DNA from 3 places in the Metabacillus sp. KJ11-3 genome. Region 1 is predicted to be linked to each of the others. Evidence: predicted binding sites of a transcription regulator. Region 1 holds the regulator's gene; each other region holds the start of a gene.
The links. Region 1 encodes Rex, which represses fermentation and respiration genes when NADH is low (regulators of the CRP and FNR family bind a similar motif). Its sites were predicted from a motif close to TTGTGAAATATTTCACAA; they were not measured.

Region 1 (6,359 bases):
TGCAACAGTTACAGCTTTTTCGATACCTTTACGTACTACCATTGGGTTAGCACCTGCAGTTACGTTCTTTAATCCTTCACGGATCATAGCTTGAGCTAAAACAGTTGCAGTTGTTGTACCGTCACCAGCAACATCGTTTGTTTTGCTCGCAACTTCAGCAACAAGTTTAGCACCCATGTTTTCAAATGCATCTTCTAATTCGATTTCTTTCGCAATTGTTACACCATCGTTAGTGATTAAAGGAGAACCGAATTTCTTTTCTAATACAACGTTACGTCCTTTAGGTCCTAATGTTACTTTTACCGCATCTGCTAAAGCGTCAACACCACGAAGCATTGAACGACGAGCTTCTTCGCTAAATTTAATATCTTTTGCCATGTTTACATAACCTCCTCAAATTTTTAACTAATCTATTATGTGTGCTGTTTATTGTCCGATAACAGCTAAAATGTCGTTTTCACGTAAAATTAAGTATTCAGTACCTTCATACTTCACTTCAGTACCAGCATATTTTGAGAAGATAATACGATCGCCTTCTGCTACTTCAAGAGCTACTTTCTCTCCACTATCTAGTACACGACCTGTACCAACAGCAACTACTTTACCTTCTTGTGGCTTCTCTTTCGCACTATCCGGAAGGACGATACCACTAGCAGTTTTTTCTTCTGATTCAACTAACTCGATAATAACGCGATCACCTAATGGCTTTAACAAGTGAAACAACCTCCTCAAATTCTTTGAATAAATGATTATTTTTCCTTTTTATTAGCACTCACAACCTTCGAGTGCTAACACAATTAATATAATATATAAATTTTCTTTTAATTTCAAGTATGAAGTTAAAATTTTTATTAGAAGTTTTCAACTTATCTACTAATTATAAATTTGGGATGAGTGCGCTGCCAAAAAGTGACCTCTTCACTAATTTGTCTCATTCTTATGGGGTATCATACATAGGATGACATTAGGGTATGTTACAATATACCTGACTAACTAAACAGAAACGTTTGTGCTTTACTTAGGAGGTTTACATGAAAAAGCATTATTGGTTTATTATGATTGCCTATATGATTCTTCAGTTATCAGGCTATCTGGGAATCAAGCTATTTGACTTATTGAACATCGGGGAGACAAATGTAGAGAGATTTGCCTATTGGACAATCTTTAGCTTTACACTTACGTTCTTAATTATTCTCTTTTTCCTAAGAAACGAACGTCATGAGGAAAACCGTTTTCGTGGAGAACCAGCTTCTGTAGGTGCTTCCATTGGATGGGCAATTATTGGGTTTTTCTTAGCTATTTTGGTACAAGGTGTAGCTGCTAATATCGAAGTTAATATTTTTGGAGTGGACCCGGGTTCTGAAAATACCCAAAGAATTGTAAGTATAATTGAGCTTTTCCCTTTAGTTATGGTTGTTACATCTATTATAGGCCCGATTCTTGAAGAAATCATATTCCGAAAAATCCTTTTTGGCGTACTATATACAAGAACAAACTTTTTCATTGCAGCATTAATCAGTTCTCTTATCTTCTCTCTATTGCACGGTGAACCACAGCATGTGTTGTTGTATGGTTCGATGGGCTTTACCTTTGCTTTTCTTTATGTGAAGACCAAGCGTATTCTCGTTCCCATCTTTGCACATGTTTCAATGAATACAATGGTCGTGGTTTTTCAAATTGCGTTTCAAGAGGATATTGAAAGAATGATGAAGCAGATGGAACAAATGCAAGTCATTATTGGAGGCTTTTTAACATGAGAACAAACCCTATTTCTATGGCTGTTTTTTATTTGATTATGGGGTTGCTGTTTATCTATTTAGCGATTAACAGTGCAAAAGAAGGCATTTTTACTTTTCCGACAATCTTATTGATGCTTATTGCTACATTCGATATTGGTGTTTCCATTCGGATGTTTCGTTTATCTAGAAAAATCAAAAAAATGAACATAAAAAAATGAGACTACTGAAAGTCTCATTTTTTATTTTCCTCTTCAAATCTCAATTTTTGTGATTTTCTATATGTGATTCTTGAAACCCAAATACTAATTTCATATAAAATAAATAAAGGAATTGAAACCATCAAGTGTGAAGCTAATTCAGGTGGTGTAATAAGTGCTGCGATAACTAATAACACAAAATAAGCATATTTCCGTACACTTGATAAAAACATCGGTGTGACGATTCCTAATCTTGTTAAGAACATAATAACAACCGGTAATTGAAAGAGTAATCCAAATGGAAGAGTTAATTGAATTAAGAAAGAGAAATATTCATTAATTCCAATTACCTGGTTTACATCCAGATCATTCGATATTCTTTCCATAAAATCAATGACAAATGGAAAGAGAATAAAGTATGAGAATGCCAAACCCAATAGGAAAAGGAAAACTGAGATCGGTATGTAGCTTAAGGTTACTTTTCTCTCCTTCTCATATAGACCTGGACTAACAAAAGACCAAAGCTGGTACAAAATGATTGGCGATGTAATAACAAATGCAATAATAAATGCAAACTTCATGTAGACCATCAATGGATCTGTCAGATTAAATGCATTTAATGTTAATGATTTTGCTTCGTCTGTATGCTGTAAATATTTAATGATCGGTCCTGAAAGTAAAAAACCGGCAATAACAGCTAAGAAAAAGAAAACGACAACAATGACGAGTCGTTTTCTCAGTTCTGTTATATGTTCAATGACCGACATTTCATCGTGTTTCATATCGGGTTCCATCCTATCTTACTTTACCTCTTCTTTATTCTTTTGCTTAGCATCTTGATCATCGTCATCATCATCAGCTAAACCTTTTGTGGCATTTTTAAACTCTCGTAATGTATTACCAGCTGCTTTTCCCAGCTGTGGCAATTTCTTTGGTCCAAAAATAAGGAGTGCAACAAAAACAATCAATAAGAGGCTTCCGATTCCTACATTTGGCATTAAATCCATCTCCTTTGTGTGCTGTTATTTTTCATCATTTGGATAATGTTTCAAAAAGTAGACAAGTGACTGAAGTTCAACCGCTAAATCAATATGGTGAATTCTTATTTCATCTGGAACATTAATTCGAGCAGGTGTAAAATTTAAAATTCCTTTAATGCCTTTTGTAATTAAACGGTCGGTAATGGATTGCGCTACTGCAGCCGGCACAGTTAAGATAGCCACTGTTACATCATCTGGAAGCTGTGTTTCAAGATCATCTAAATGAAAAACAGGTACTCCGCCAATTTCTGTCCCAACCTTTTCTTGTGCTACATCAAAAGCTAAAGATATCACCGTATTATTATTCTTAGTAAAATTATAATGTAAAAAGGCGGTACCTAAGTTACCTACTCCTATTAAACATACCTTTGTTGTTTCATCCTGATCTAGTGTTTTTCTAAAAAAGGATAACAGATAATTCACATTATAACCATACCCTTTTTTTCCTAATGCTCCAAAATATGAGAAATCTCTCCGAATCGTTGCAGAATCTACCTTTACAGCATCACTTAACTCAGCTGAAGACACACGCTGCTTCCCTGATGAGTGTAAATTTTTTAAAAAACGGTAATATAACGGCAACCTCTTTGCTGTTGCCTGCGGTATTTTCGTTTGGTCTATATTCAATCTGATCCCTCACTTAAGAAAAGCGCAAGCGCCTTGATCAGGCCCGACAAGCATAAGCCGCAAATGAATAGAAGACGCTCTATGTCTTCCATTCATTTGTGGCTTATGACCTCGAGGGGCTAGGCGCTGGAGCTAGACACTCAAACTTAGTATAATCATAATTTTTAAAATGACATATATATTTTCTCATTTTTCTTTTCTTAAAAAATCACCACTTTTACCACCTGTTTTTTCAACTAAATAGGTTTCTCCTATGATCATACCTTTATCAACTGCTTTACACATATCATAAACAGTAAGTGCTGTAATGCTTGCAGCGGTTAACGCTTCCATTTCAACACCTGTACTTCCTTTTGTTTTGACAGTAACAGAAATACATAAAGTATAATCAGGATCGTTAACGATCCATTCAAATTCAACGTTAACACCTTTAATTGAAATTGGGTGACACATTGGAATAACATTTGATGTTTGTTTAGCAGCCATAATTCCGGCTACCTGGGCAACCGATAAAACATCACCCTTGCCTATCTCATGATTTGTGATTTTCTTGTATACTTCTTCGGTGACAGTTATGCTGGTTTTAGCAAGAGCTGTTCTAACTGTTTCTTCTTTGGCAGAAATATCAACCATCTTTGCTCTGCCCTGATCATTAAAATGAGTAAACTCTGACATATACAGATCCCCTTATACCTAGACTATACACTATTTTTTTGCATCTGTCTGTTTTGTTATTGTGACAATTAATAGATTTGTTTTTTGTTCGTTTTCCTTCGTTAAAAGTAACTTTACTTGGGTGACCTACTGACAATTGTCTTTCATCACCCTCATGAGAGATCTTTCCTACTCTATCTCTTCGACTTTTGTCTTCATCACCCTTAAGAAGAGTTTCCCTTTAGGTTCTTTCAATATGAAATCAGTCTCTGTTGCCTATAAGGGTATTATTAGGCTACACTAAAGACATTAGTAGAGGTGAAAAACAATGATATTGTTACAAATAAATCAACTTAGTAAATACTTTGGTGCTGATCCTATTTTATCGAATATTAAGCTAGAAGTACAAACTAGAGATAAAATTGCTCTTGTCGGCCGCAATGGTGCGGGTAAATCAACTCTTTTAAAAATAATTTCCGGTGCAATGTCTTATGACTCTGGTGAAATTATTAAACCGAAAGATGTTTCAATTGGTTACTTGGCGCAGGATACTGGTTTAGAATCACAATTATCTATTTGGAATGAGATGAATTTAGTTTTTAAGCATCTAAAATCAATGGAAGAAGATATGCGTAAATTTGAACAACGAATGGCAACTGTAGATCCTAACAGTGAAACTCAAAAGTTTGAACAACTATTAAAAGAGTATGACAAACTTCAAGTGAAATTTAAAGAGGAAGGCGGTTACCAGTATGAAGCAGATATTCGTTCCGTCCTACATGGTTTAGGTTTTAGCAGCTTTGATCCGGAAACGAAAATCTCTTCTTTAAGTGGCGGCCAAAAAACACGGTTAGCCTTAGGTAAATTATTGTTAACAAAACCGGATCTATTGATTTTGGATGAGCCAACAAACCACCTTGATATCGAAACCTTAACTTGGCTGGAACAATATTTACAAAATTACCCGGGTGCTATCTTAATTGTTTCACATGACCGATATTTCCTCGACAAAATTGTTAATCAAGTTTATGAAATTAGCAGAAATACAAGCACAAGGTTCATTGGGAATTATAGCAACTATTTAAAACAAAAAGCTGAAAACTATGAAAAAGAAGTGAAAAGCTTTGAAAGACAGCAAAATGAAGTGGCAAAACTTAAAGATTTTATTCAGCGCAATATAGCAAGAGCATCCACAACAAAGCTTGCACAAAGCCGCAGAAAAAAGCTGGAAAAAATGGAGTTAATGAATAAACCCCTTGGAGATGAAAAATCAGCAAGCTTTCAATTTGATATTGAAAGACAAAGTGGAAATGATGTGTTAAAAGCAACAGATATTTCTGTTTCTTACGATAAACATCACCCTATTATCTCAAATATCTCTTTTTCTATATCCAGAGGTGACTCAATCGCTCTTGTTGGTCCAAATGGTATTGGAAAATCAACCTTGTTAAAGTCCATTGTCCAAAAGCTTGATGCATTAACTGGTAGCTTTTCATTAGGGTCACATGTGCAAATTGGATATTATGATCAACAGCAAGCTGATTTAACGTCAAATAAACGTGTGTTGGACGAGCTATGGGATGAATATCCACAACAAACAGAAAAAGAAATTCGAACCGTACTAGGTAACTTTCTGTTTTCAGGTGATGATGTGTTAAAACCTGTTTCAACACTAAGTGGTGGAGAAAAGGCAAGGCTGGCACTTTCTAAGCTTATGCTGCAAAAAGCTAATTTCCTCATTCTTGATGAACCAACAAACCATTTAGATTTAGATAGTAAAGAAATATTGGAAAATGCTTTAATCGACTTTCCAGGAACCATACTTTTTGTTTCACACGACCGTTATTTTATAAACCGCATAGCCACAAAGGTCTTTGAATTATCAAGTCATAACCTATCTGAGTACCTAGGTGACTATGATTACTTTTTAACAAAGAAAGAAGAAATATTAGAGCTAGAGCGACTTGCGGAAGAAGAGACAAAGAACGTTTCTCAAAAATTCAGTTCATCTGCATCAGAAGGAAAGCTAAACTACCAGCAGGAAAAAGAACTAAAAAAACTCGAACGTCAAAAGCAACGAAGAATTGAAGAAATAGAGCAAA
Region 2 (6,359 bases), 500 kb from region 1:
AACGGTCCGGATTGGCCAACAAGCCTGGCGCTTGACCGAGCAGTTGAAGCGGGGATTGTGGCTGTTACCTCCAGTGGAAATTCAGGTCCTGATCTTTGGACAGTGGGATCTCCGGGAACATCCTCCAAGGCTATCACAGTAGGAGCATCCTCTCCACCGATATATCTGCCATATCTATCTGTGGCTGGAGTGGAGAAAGAAATTCCGATCCATACATTACAAGGGGCAAAGCCATGGGATCTTAAATCGTTAGATGAAATCGAATATGTCGGTCTTGGCCGTGAAGTTGACATGAAAGACTCACTCAAAGGAAAAATAGCTCTTATTGAAAGAGGTAAGATTCCATTTATCGAAAAAGTGTTAAACGCAAAAAAACACGGTGCAAAAGCGGTTATCATTTATAATAATGTAAAAGGAAACTTTGCGGGCTCACTTGAAGTTCCATTAGATATAGCCGCCGCTTCCATTTCCAAGAAAGATGGGGTGGCAATAAAAAAACAAATTGAACAAAATCCGTCTATTCGAACCATTTATAAAAAAGAAGAAGATAAGCTGGCGGATTTTAGCTCAAGAGGTCCTGTCACAATGACATGGGCGATAAAGCCTGATATTGTTGCACCAGGGGTAGCAATTGACAGCACAGTACCTGACGGTTATTTATCCTTACATGGAACGAGCATGGCGGCACCACATGTTGCAGGAGCATGCGCACTTATAAAACAAGCTCATCCAAAGTGGACACCTGAACAAATAAAAGCTTCGCTTATGAACAATGCCGTTACCTTATTAGATGAAAAAGGGAAAAGATTAGCTCCAAATCAGCAAGGTGCGGGGAGAATAAATGTAAAACAAGCAATTGAAGCAGAAGTGCTCATCTATCCTGGGGCTCTATCATTCGGGCAGTTTGATACAAACCACCCAAGAACGAAAAAAATAGAAAAGGTAACCATTGATAATCAATCAAATATGAAGAAAACCATCACATTTCAAACGCCAAAAAATAAACCTGGCATCAGATGGGTACTTCCAGGAAAAATGGAGTTGGAGCCGGGAGAAAAGAAACAGGTGGAAGTGGGCGTTGATCTTACACCGAGTCAAATGAAACAGGGAATTTATGAAGGATGGCTATCAATCCAACAAGATGGAAAAACAGTCGAAATTCCATATGCGTATGTTATTGATGAGCCCAACTATCCTAGAATTATGGGGTTTGAGTTCACTTACGGTGACAAACCAAATGTGTTTAAATATCAAATGTACTTACCAGGTGGTGCAGATGAAGCCGGCATTGCGTTATATGATCCGGATTCACTAACATTTGTCGGGTATTTAGATTGGCTGCAACAAGCGCCGAGAGGGTTGATCGGCGGAGAAATAAATGCAGAAGAAATGAAGGTGCCTAAAGGCGATTATAAAGCCATTGTATTTGCGAAGAAAAATGGGCAGGAAAATTATTTAGAAACAGATATTTTACTAGGTGAATAATTAATTCGATAAAGCAAGTCAAGTACCAGTAAGCGTTTAAATGTGAACGAATTGTGAGGATTTGGTTGGATTGTGAACATTTTAACTTTAAACCAATTGACATCATATTTTCCCTATTGTATGCTATACGAGGGTATAATGATAAGGTTTACAATATCATTCAAATCCCATGTTTTACCCCCTAAATCCGTTAATAAATCAAGATAGAGGATTTATAAAATGCGACAAAAAAAACGCCATCCACTTCATGCGATGGGCCTCATGTCAGCTATCCTTTCCCAATTAGTTGGCTCTATTTTAATAGGTGTATTTACTGGGAAATGGATTGACAATTATTTAAAAACAGAGCCTCTGTTTTTGATCTTAGGCCTTCTGCTAGGACTAGCTGCTGGAGTTTATGCCATGCTGAAATTAGTCCACCACTATTTCTCAGGAGATTAACTATTTCATGTCTGATATGCAACTGATGTTTCAAAGATATAGAAAGTACATATTTTATCTGCTTGCCCTTTACGTTTTAGGCTGGGGATTTACGGAGTATCAGTCAGTATTTCTGGGGTTGCTTCTTGGGACATGCATAACTCTTTACAACCTGTGGATCATGGTAAGAAAGCACAAACAATTTGGACGCGCATTAGATGAAGGGCGGAAGGCGGGCTCATTGGGAACAACGTCCAGAATGGCAGCCGCCGGTGTAGCGGTATTTTTCGCACTAAAGTTTCCAGAGTATTTTGATTTAATTAGTGTCATTATTGGATTAATGACGATGTACATCGTTATTATGATAGATTTTGTTATTCAACATTCACGCGCTTAGTTTAGGAAGAGAGGTGAATCTATTGGGTCACGGAGCTCCTGTGAGGGATTTTTTAGGTCTTACTTTTAATTTATCAAATGTATTAATGATTACGATTGCCAGTTTAATCGTTTTTATCATCGCCTTTGCTGCAACACGCAATCTAGCGATGAAGCCGACAGGTATGCAGAATTTCATTGAATGGGTTGTTGATTTTGTCAAAAACATTATCGGCAGCACAATGGACTGGCAAACAGGCGGACGTTTTTTAACGCTGGGTATTACACTCCTGATGTATGTGTTTGTATCAAACATGCTGGGATTACCTTTTGCCATCGTTGTTGGACATGATTTATGGTGGAAATCGCCAACTGCAGATCCTGCAATTACATTAACACTTGCTATTTTAGTAGTAGCGTTAACACACTACTATGGAATCAAGATGAAGGGTGCATCTGAATATGGTAAGGACTTTTTCAAGCCGATGCCATTCATGTTTCCACTAAAGATAATTGAAGAATTTGCGAACACATTAACGCTTGGTCTTCGTCTTTACGGGAATATTTTTGCAGGTGAAATTCTTCTGGGCTTGCTTGTTAGCCTTGGAACAAGCGGTTATGCTGAAAGTTTTGGAAGCGGAATTCTCGGTTCGATTGTCGCAGCAATTCCAATGTTGGCATGGCAGGGATTTAGTATCTTTGTTGGTGCAATCCAAGCATTTATCTTCACTATGTTAACGATGGTGTATATGGCACACAAAGTGAGCCATGACCATTAATCAATATATGTTCAGTTCTCTTGAACTAAAACAAAAGGAATACTATTTTTCATACATTTAAAGGAGGAAATTTAACAATGGGTTTATTAGCAGCTGCAATTGCAATTGGTTTAGCGGCACTAGGTGCTGGTATTGGTAACGGTCTTATCGTATCTCGTACAGTAGAGGGAATCGCGCGTCAACCTGAAGCGCAAGGTAAATTACAAACTACAATGTTCATCGGGGTAGCATTAGTTGAGGCGATTCCAATCATCGCGGTAGTTATCGCATTCATCGTAATGGGATCATAATTCGATAAAATAAACATGTTTTCATATGGCGAAGATCATTCAAACCGAACCTTCGCCATTGCTTTATGCAAAGATATTTACACAATTGATGAAAATGGTTTGCTTTAATACTATGTAAAAAATAATAGGGTTTCGAGGAACGAGTAGTTCAAGGAAGCGACTGAGGAAGCACCGACTACCACAGGATGTGGTGACTTAGACGTTTCGCACAGGACGTGCGAGTATTTAGCCTAAGAACCTTATTGTGTGTACGTGAGGATGCTGACGAAGGAGCTGACGCAGAAATACGAAGTTCATCGGAAGCCGTGAACTACTTACCCATCATGGAACTCTTGAAGGGAGTGAAACCGAGCTATGTTAACTTTTGATCTTGCTGTAGGTGCGGCGACAGGCGGCCTTAACACAGGTGATATCGTATTCCAACTTATCATGTTCTTAATTCTTCTTGCATTGCTAGGTAAGTTTGCATTTGGACCAGTTATGAACATGATGAAGCAACGTGAGGATCATATTGCTAATGAAATTAATAGTTCTGAAGAAAGAAATAAAGAAGCACAAAAGCTGGTAGAAGAACAGCGCGAGTTATTAAAACAAGCGCGTCAAGAAGCTCAGGCTCTTGTAGAAAATGCGAAAAAGCTTGGTGAGCAACAGAAAGAAGATATCATCCAGGCAGCTCGTTCTGAAGCTGGTCGTTTGAAAGATTCAGCATTAAAAGAAATCGAGCAGGAAAAAGATCAGGCTGTTGCAGCATTACGCGAGCAGGTTGCATCATTATCCGTATTAATTGCTTCTAAAGTAATCGAAAAAGAGTTGAATGAACAAGAGCAAGAGAAATTGATCAATGACTACATTAATGAGGTAGGCGAAGGTCGATGAGCAAAGGAATCGTTGCAAAACGTTATGCAGTAGCTCTTTTTCAACTTGCAAAGGAACAAAATGTAATCGATCAAATCGAAAATGAATTACTTGTTGTAAAAGAAGTTTTTACAACGAATCAAGAACTTATAAATGTATTTAACCATCCAAAAGTTACAAATGAAGCAAAGAAATCAATAATCAAGGATGCATTCTCCGGCCTGTCACTGCCGGTTGTGAATACATTATATCTTTTAGTTGATCGTCATCGTGTGGATGTTGTAACAGAAATCGTTGATTACTTTGTACAAAGTGCAAATGAAGCCCGTGGAACAGAGGATGCGATCGTTTATTCCGTTCGCCCACTTTCAGATAGTGAGTTATCTGCCATTTCCGCTTCTTTCGCAAAAAAGATTGGCAAGACTTCACTTCGTTTGCAAAACGTAGTTGATTCCAAGCTAATCGGAGGCGTAAAACTTCGTATTGGTAATCGCATTTATGATGGTAGTATTAGCGGTAAGCTTGAACGTATAGAGCGACAATTAGTCGCAAACAGATCGTAGATAGGGGTGAAACTCATGAGCATCAAAGCTGAAGAAATTAGTGCGCTTATAAAAAAGCAAATCGAAAACTATCAGTCTGATATAAAAGTAAGCGATGTTGGTACTGTTATCCAAGTTGGGGATGGTATCGCTCGTGCTCATGGCCTCGACAATGTCATGGCTGGTGAGCTTGTAGAATTCGCAAACGGCGTTATGGGTATGGCTCAGAACCTTGAGGAAAATAACGTTGGTATCATTATTTTAGGACCTTTCACAGATATCCGTGAAGGTGATGAAGTTCGTCGTACAGGACGTATCATGGAGGTTCCTGTAGGTGAAGCATTAATCGGTCGTGTCGTTAACTCATTAGGACAACCAGTTGATGGTTTAGGTCCAATTGAAACAACAAAAACTCGTCCAATTGAAGCTCCGGCACCTGGTGTTATGGATCGTAAATCTGTTCATGAACCACTTCAAACAGGTATTAAAGCGATTGACGCTCTTGTACCAATCGGGCGTGGTCAACGTGAATTAATTATCGGTGACCGTCAAACAGGTAAAACATCTGTAGCAATCGATACAATCTTGAACCAAAAAGATCAAGATATGGTTTGTATCTACGTTGCAATCGGTCAAAAAGAATCAACAGTTCGTGGTGTTGTTGAAACATTACGTAAACACGGTGCATTAGATTACACAATCGTTGTAACAGCTTCTGCATCACAACCAGCTCCAATGTTATTCTTGGCTCCATATGCTGGAGTAACAATGGGTGAAGAGTTCATGTACAATGGCAAGCACGTTCTTGTTGTATATGATGATTTAACAAAACAAGCTTCGGCATACCGTGAGCTTTCATTATTACTTCGTCGCCCTCCAGGCCGTGAAGCTTACCCTGGTGACGTTTTCTACTTGCATTCTCGCTTACTCGAGCGTGCTGCAAAACTAAGTGATGCAAAAGGTGCAGGTTCTCTAACTGCATTACCATTCATCGAGACACAAGCAGGTGACGTTTCGGCTTATATCCCAACAAACGTTATCTCAATCACTGATGGACAAATCTTCCTTCAGTCTGACCTCTTCTTCTCTGGTGTTCGTCCAGCGATTAACGCAGGTTTATCTGTATCTCGTGTTGGTGGATCAGCGCAAATTAAAGCGATGAAGAGTGTTGCAGGTACATTACGTCTGGACCTTGCTTCATACCGTGAACTTGAAGCATTTGCTCAATTCGGATCTGATCTTGATAAAGCAACACAAGCAAAATTAAACCGTGGTGCTCGTACAGTTGAAGTACTGAAACAAGGTCTTAACAAACCTTTAAAGGTTGAAAAACAAGTTATGATTCTATATGCATTAACAAAAGGATTCTTAGATGATATCCCTGTAGAAGATATCAATCGTTTTGAAGATGAGTTCCATGCATACACAGAACAAAATCATAAAGCTGTCTTAGAAGAAATCCGTACAACTGGTAAACTTCCAAAAGATGAAGCAATAATAGCAGCGATCGAAGGATTCAAAAAGACATTTGCTCCTTCTGAACAATAATTTATATGAGTGAAGGCTCTCTGAGCTTTCACTCAGCATGTTATAGATGATTTTTTAGAAAAACT
Region 3 (6,359 bases), 290 kb from region 1:
TCCAGCAACACCAAAGGAGCTTATTGCTACAACAGCAACTAGTGTTAACAGGAATGAAGGTGTTAATGGATCTATTCCTACCGTAGGAGCGATCATAACGGCTAACATGGCCGGGTAAATACCGGCACAACCATTTTGCCCAATTGATAACCCAAAGGATCCCGCAAAATTGGCTACACCTTCAGGTACTCCCATGTCCTTCGTTTGTGCTTTGATATTTAAAGGTAATGCTCCGGCACTTGTTCTTGAAGTGAATGCAAATGCAAGTACTGGAAAAGCCTTCTTCACATAAGTCACCGGATTTAAACCAGCTATTGCTAAAATAAGTAAATGAATAATAAACATAACAATTAAGGCAGCATAGGATGCCAAAACAAATTTACCCAGCTTCCAAATTGCTTGATAATCACTTGTTGCTGTTACTTTTGTCATTAATGCCAACACACCATAAGGAGTCAGTCTTAAAATCAAGGTAACAACACGCATAATCAATTTATAAAAAGTCTCTACAATATCTGCAAATTTTTCAGCATATACCGGTTCCTTACGTCTAATTCCTAAAAATGCAATACCAAGAATAGCAGCAAAAATAACGACAGATATTGTTGATGTTGGATTTGCTCCTGTTAGATCCAAGAATGGATTAGTAGGAATTAACGAAACAATTTGTTGAGGTATCGTCATATCTTGAACAGAAACAACTTGTTCTTCTAATTGAGCTGCTCTGCCTAGTTCTGCTTCTCCCTGATCAATTTGTACAGCTTCCAAATTGAACAATAATGCTGAAGCAATTCCTACAGCAGCAGCAATAGCTGTTGTACCAACTAGTGTTCCCAGGATCCATCCGCTAACTTTTCCAAGATTGTTTTCCATCTTTAATTTTGTAAAAGCAGAAAGAATAGATATGAAAACTAAAGGCATAACAATCATTTTTAGGAAGCTTACATACCCGCTTCCAACTATATTGAACCAATCAATCGATGTTGAAACAGCTTCCGATTCTATTCCATAGGCAAACTGTAACCCCAATCCAAACAGGACACCTAATCCCAGGCCTTGTAAATACTCTTTTTGAAAAAGAGAGATGCTTTTTCTGCATAGTATATAAACCAAAAATAAGTAATAACATGATAATAATATTAAGAATGACGAATATATACATTTCTTCACTTCCTTTTTTAATATAACAATAGAGATATTATCACCATAATTCCTATATGTAAAGTAGGAAATGCTGAGATTGGCACATAATAAAGAATTTATTCGAGTTATCCTTACTTCATTACCCGATTACCTTTCTAAATACTCTTCTAAAAGTATAAATTAAAAAAGTCTCTTTGGATTATGAATTCCTAAGAGACTTGAATTTGCAGGAGGAACTGCACTTTATTTTTTAAACAATAGGGTAAGTGCAATAAGAAAAGTAACGGCTATGTTTAATAGTGCAGCATGGATTCCCTTCATTTTTCAGACAGTTATGCATACCAGAAATAACAGGATAGGAATTGCTGCCATTAATGCTGAAAGTCCAAGATTATTAAAAGGATTGAAAGTATCCATTAACATAATGTTTCCCCCAATGGGTCAAAGATGTGAATCAAATTATATGGCTGCATTTTGTATCTCTTTTACGGTTTGGACAGATTTAGTAAGCTTCTCTTTTTCATCCTGAGTCAGTGATAGTTCAACAATCTTTTTAACGCCGTATCTTGTAATCACAGACGGAATTCCAATAAAAACATCATGATGTCCATATTCCCCTTCTACTAGTGCTCCAACAGGTAGGACAACATGTTCATTTCTTAAGATGGCTTTCGTTATTCTTATTAGCCCCATTGCTATGCCATAATATGTGGCACCTTTTGCTTTAATAATTTCATAGGCAGCATCACGCACCTCGACTGCGATCGCTTCCTTCCTCTCCTCAGATAACCTTTTTGCAACCTGTGTTCCAGCAATATTTACACTGCTCCAAACCGGGAATTGAGAGTCACCATGCTCTCCAATAATATATCCATGAACACTTAATGGTGCTGTATCAAATTCTTTTCCTACTAAATAACGAAATCTCGCAGAATCTAAAATAGTTCCAGAACCTATCACTCTTTCTTTAGGAAGACCAGAGAATTTCCAAGTTGCATAAGCTAGAATATCGACTGGGTTTGTTGCAACTAAGAAGATACCATTAAACCCGGAATCCATAATGCTTTCAACAATAGATTTAAAAATTTTTACGTTTTTATTCACAAGTTCTAATCTTGTTTCTCCAGGCTTTTGCGCGGCACCTGCACAGATAACCACGAGGGCGGCATCCTTACAATCCTTATATGAACCGTATCTTATGTTCATAGGAGTAGGTGCATAGGCAATACCATGGTTTAAATCCATAATATCCCCTTTTGCCTTTTCTCCATCCAGATCAACAATGACCAAATCATCACATAAGCCCTGATTTAATAATGCATAAGCATAACTTGAACCAACAGCACCACTACCTACTAATACAATCTTATTCCCTAATGTTATATTCATTTGATTTTCCTCCAGAAGCTGCGTTGTAAATTTGTGAAATATTTCACATAATTTAATAAAAAAATTTTCTTAGTGATTATTATAGATTCATTAATTGAGTTGCTTACCATTTGTGAATAATTTCACAAATGGTTCCAAAAATATATTTGTAAATAATATATTGTGAAGTATTTCACATGTAGAATATATCATGATATTTCAATTTGTTCAAGACCTTTTTGTAACAAAAAACTTAAAGTGAGATTCACTTTAAAAGAGAATCTCACTTCTACATATGTTACCTTAACTTGCCTTTTTTCTTCTATATGAATACATTGCAAATATTAAAATAAACCATAATGGTGTCAGTAATAATGCCAAGCGTGTTTCATTAGCAAATAACATAATAATAAGAATCATAGCAAATAACGCTAGAACTACATAATTAACAAATGGCGTAAACGGTGCTTTAAACGTTGACTCAGCATGTAATTGTGGAAATGTTTTTTTATACTTTAAATGACAAACAATAATGACACCCCAAACCCAAATAAAACAAATAGCACTTACCGTTGATACGAGTCCAAAGGCTTGTGCAGGGATAAGTTTGCTCAAGAGTGCTCCTACCGATACGACAAGTGTAGATATGAACAATGCGTTACCAGGGACATGATTTTTATTTAGTTTTGCTAAGTTGGCAGGAGCCTGATTACTCCTGCTTAAATTATATAGAATCCGGCTTGTCGAAAACATTCCACTATTGCAGGCAGAAGCAGCAGACGTTAATACAACAAAATTAATAATACCGGCAGCAATTGGAATTCCAATTAAGCTAAATGTTTTTACGAAGGGACTTTCCTCAGCATTCAGTTCGGTCCATGGATTAATGCATAACAGAACAATAATGGAGCCAATGTAGAAAAATAGTATTCTTAAAGGAATCTTATTTATAGCCGATGGAATATTTTTTCTTGGATTGGCTGTTTCCGCTGCTGATACACCCACTAACTCTACACCAACAAAAGCAAATAAAACCATTTGAAAGGAAAGTAAGAAACCTGAAATGCCATTTGGAAAGATTCCACCGTGTTCCCACAGGTTTCTGATTGTAACTGCCCCTGCATCGGTCTTAAAACCTATCACAAGTAAAATAACCCCAACCCCAATTAATAAGAGGATCGTTATAACTTTTATTAAAGCAAACCAAAACTCTAATTCACCAAAAAGCTTAACCGTTAATAGATTGAACCCTAATAAAATAATCAAACAAATAATGGCAGGTACCCATTGAGGTATATCAAACCAATACTGTACATAAACACCGACAGCAATAATATCGGCCATTGCGATCATAATCCAACAAAACCAATAAGTCCATCCAGTCACGAACGCTATTCTTGGGCCAAGATAGTCTTGGGCGATGTCTGTAAATGATTGATAACCAGCTTTAGATAACAATAGCTCTCCCAGTGCCCGCATAATAAAAAACACAGCAATACCCACAGTTAAATAAGCAAAGATAATAGACGGACCTGCCAGTTGGATTGCTTTACCAGATCCTAGGAATAACCCGGTACCAATAGTTCCTCCGATGGCAATCAATTGAACATGCCGATTGGCTAAATCCCTCTTTAATTCTTGTTGTACCAATTCTACTCCTCCTTAAAATTTGCCACAATCTATTGTGTGACACAATGAGCAGCATAAACATAATCCATTAAAAAAAGAGATTGGATATCATCCAAATCTCTTGGTCATAAGAATATGAAATAGTATTTGTTGTACTAGTAAAATGATTAGTTTAACAAATAGGTATTCTATACTCTTCTGTCCTTTTGCCTGAGATTATGAATCCTTCGGCGCTGCGGAATGCCGCAGTCTCTCCAGAAGCTGCTCCTGCTATAGTTTCATCCATAGCGATCATAGCTCGATTATAGTTTTAACATAAAATTATTCTCAAATAATTTATAATTCTAGTCTTATTCACTTACCTTGTCAAGAACAAAAGCGCAAGCGCCTTGATCAGCCTCGGGCAAATAAGACGCAAATGAATAGAAGACGTTCTTTGTCTTCAATTCATTTGTGGCTAGACCCTAGAAGGGCTAGGCGCTGGAGCTGGATGTCGCGCACTTATCCACAGTTCAAAGGCATTTTATAGTTTCCTGGTCAATAAAAATAGAGGCTCAGAAAGCCTCTATTTTTCGTCTAAATGAAACAAGTTACTATAGTTGTTCACCATTTGTTTCAATTACTTTTTTATACCATTCAAAAGAATCTTTCTTATAACGCTTCATTGATCCGTTTCCTTCATTATCACGGTCAACATAGATCATGCCATAGCGTTTTTTCATTTCGCCAGTTGTGAATGAGACGATATCAATGATTCCCCATGGTGTATATCCGATTAAATCAACGCCATCGTATATGACCGCTTTTTCTAATGCTTCAATATGTGATTTTAAATATTGAATTCTTTCCGGATCATGGATAGAGCCATCCTCTTCCATTACATCGATTGCACCAAATCCATTTTCAACTATAAATAACGGAATTTGATATCTGTCATAAAAACGATTTAGTGTATATCGTAACCCAGTCGGATCGATTGCCCAGCCCCAGTCACTTGATTTAATGTATGGATTTTCAACACTATTCGGTAGTCCACCATTTACAACATCACCGGTATTATCATTATTTACATCACTTTTAACGGTCGTTGACATGTAGTAACTGAAGCCTAAATAATCAACAGTACCATTTCTTAAAATCTCATCATCGCCGGCTTCCATTTTGATTTGATATCCTTCTCTTTCAAATTCCTTCAATGCATAGCTTGGATAGTAACCGCGAACTTGAACATCAGGGAAGAAATAACGTTGTCTCATTTCTTCTTCTGCCAGCATGATATCTTCCGGATTAGAAGAGAAAGGATAAATTGGCACATGTGAAACCATTGCTCCGATTTGTAAGTCCGGGTTAATTTCTTTTCCCTTTGCTACAGCAAGTGCACTGGCAACAAGTTCATGGTGGGCTGTCTGGTACATAACTTCCTTAGCATTTTCATCTTCACCGACTAATACACCTGAGTTTGTCCATAAGAAGATTGGGTTGTTTACATCCATTTGGTTATTAATCTCGTTAAAAGTCATCCAATATTTCACTTTATCTTTATAACGGTCGAAGCAAACTTCCGCAAATTTCGCAAAATAGTCTACTACTTTACGATTTCTAAATCCGCCGTACTCTCTCGCTAGATGTAATGGCATTTCAAAGTGAGATAGTGTAATAACAGGCTCAATACCGTATTTTAGCAATTCATCAAACACATCATCATAGAATTGTAGTCCTGCTTCATTTGGTTCAGCTTCATCACCTTTTGGAAAAATACGGCTCCATCCAATTGAAGTTCTTAGACATTTTAACCCCATATCGGCAAATAATGCGATATCCTCCTTATATTTATGGTAGAAATCAATTGCTTCATGGTTCGGATAAAATTTATTTTCTTCAATTTCTTCCGTGATTTCCCTCGGTACTCCATGTGCACCTGCTGTCATAACGTCAACAACACTTGGTCCTTTACCACCTGCATTCCAACCACCTTCAAATTGGTGGGCAGCTAGTGCGCCACCCCATAAAAAGTCTTTAGGTAATTTACTCATGCTTAATTCCTCCTTATTTAATAACCGTTAATAGCTTTTGATCTAATACACTATCTTTTAATTTTTCAATGATAATTTCTTTGTAAGAGTGTGCATTCGTTATAATAAGAGGTGTCGTAACCTTGACTCCTTCTTTTTGGATAAACTCTTTATCAAAGGTAATTAGTAGATCACCTTTGGTAAACT

Region 2: the regulator Rex is predicted to act here: its motif matches at 1,556-1,573, upstream of AC0L8O_RS23840 (AtpZ/AtpI family protein).
Region 3: the regulator Rex is predicted to act here: its motif matches at 2,564-2,581, upstream of AC0L8O_RS22950 (L-lactate dehydrogenase).

What each region holds. Positions count from the first base shown of each region.
Region 1 is NZ_CM147865.1:4,300,858-4,307,216, forward strand. Features, by position in the region: gene groL (chaperonin GroEL) at 1-378, opposite strand, end outside; gene groES (co-chaperone GroES) at 427-714, opposite strand; gene AC0L8O_RS21300 (lysostaphin resistance A-like protein) at 1,032-1,757, shown strand; gene AC0L8O_RS21305 (YdiK family protein) at 1,754-1,957, shown strand; gene tatC (twin-arginine translocase subunit TatC) at 1,972-2,718, opposite strand; gene AC0L8O_RS21315 (twin-arginine translocase TatA/TatE family subunit) at 2,737-2,934, opposite strand; gene AC0L8O_RS21320 (redox-sensing transcriptional repressor Rex) at 2,959-3,603, opposite strand; gene moaC (cyclic pyranopterin monophosphate synthase MoaC) at 3,790-4,278, opposite strand; gene AC0L8O_RS21330 (ABC-F family ATP-binding cassette domain-containing protein) at 4,586-6,359, shown strand, end outside.
Region 2 is NZ_CM147865.1:4,802,960-4,809,318, forward strand. Features, by position in the region: gene AC0L8O_RS23835 (S8 family serine peptidase) at 1-1,485, shown strand, start outside; gene AC0L8O_RS23840 (AtpZ/AtpI family protein) at 1,705-1,926, shown strand; gene AC0L8O_RS23845 (ATP synthase subunit I) at 1,934-2,302, shown strand; gene atpB (F0F1 ATP synthase subunit A) at 2,325-3,059, shown strand; gene atpE (F0F1 ATP synthase subunit C) at 3,137-3,349, shown strand; gene atpF (F0F1 ATP synthase subunit B) at 3,704-4,225, shown strand; gene AC0L8O_RS23865 (F0F1 ATP synthase subunit delta) at 4,222-4,767, shown strand; gene atpA (F0F1 ATP synthase subunit alpha) at 4,783-6,294, shown strand.
Region 3 is NZ_CM147865.1:4,592,207-4,598,565, reverse strand. Features, by position in the region: partial or broken gene AC0L8O_RS22960 (L-cystine transporter) at 1-1,162, opposite strand, end outside; partial or broken gene AC0L8O_RS22955 (L-lactate permease) at 1,408-1,566, opposite strand; gene AC0L8O_RS22950 (L-lactate dehydrogenase) at 1,603-2,532, opposite strand; gene AC0L8O_RS22945 (amino acid permease) at 2,815-4,161, opposite strand; glycine riboswitch at 4,329-4,408, opposite strand; gene bglA (6-phospho-beta-glucosidase BglA) at 4,734-6,173, opposite strand; gene AC0L8O_RS22935 (beta-glucoside-specific PTS transporter subunit IIABC) at 6,187-6,359, opposite strand, start outside.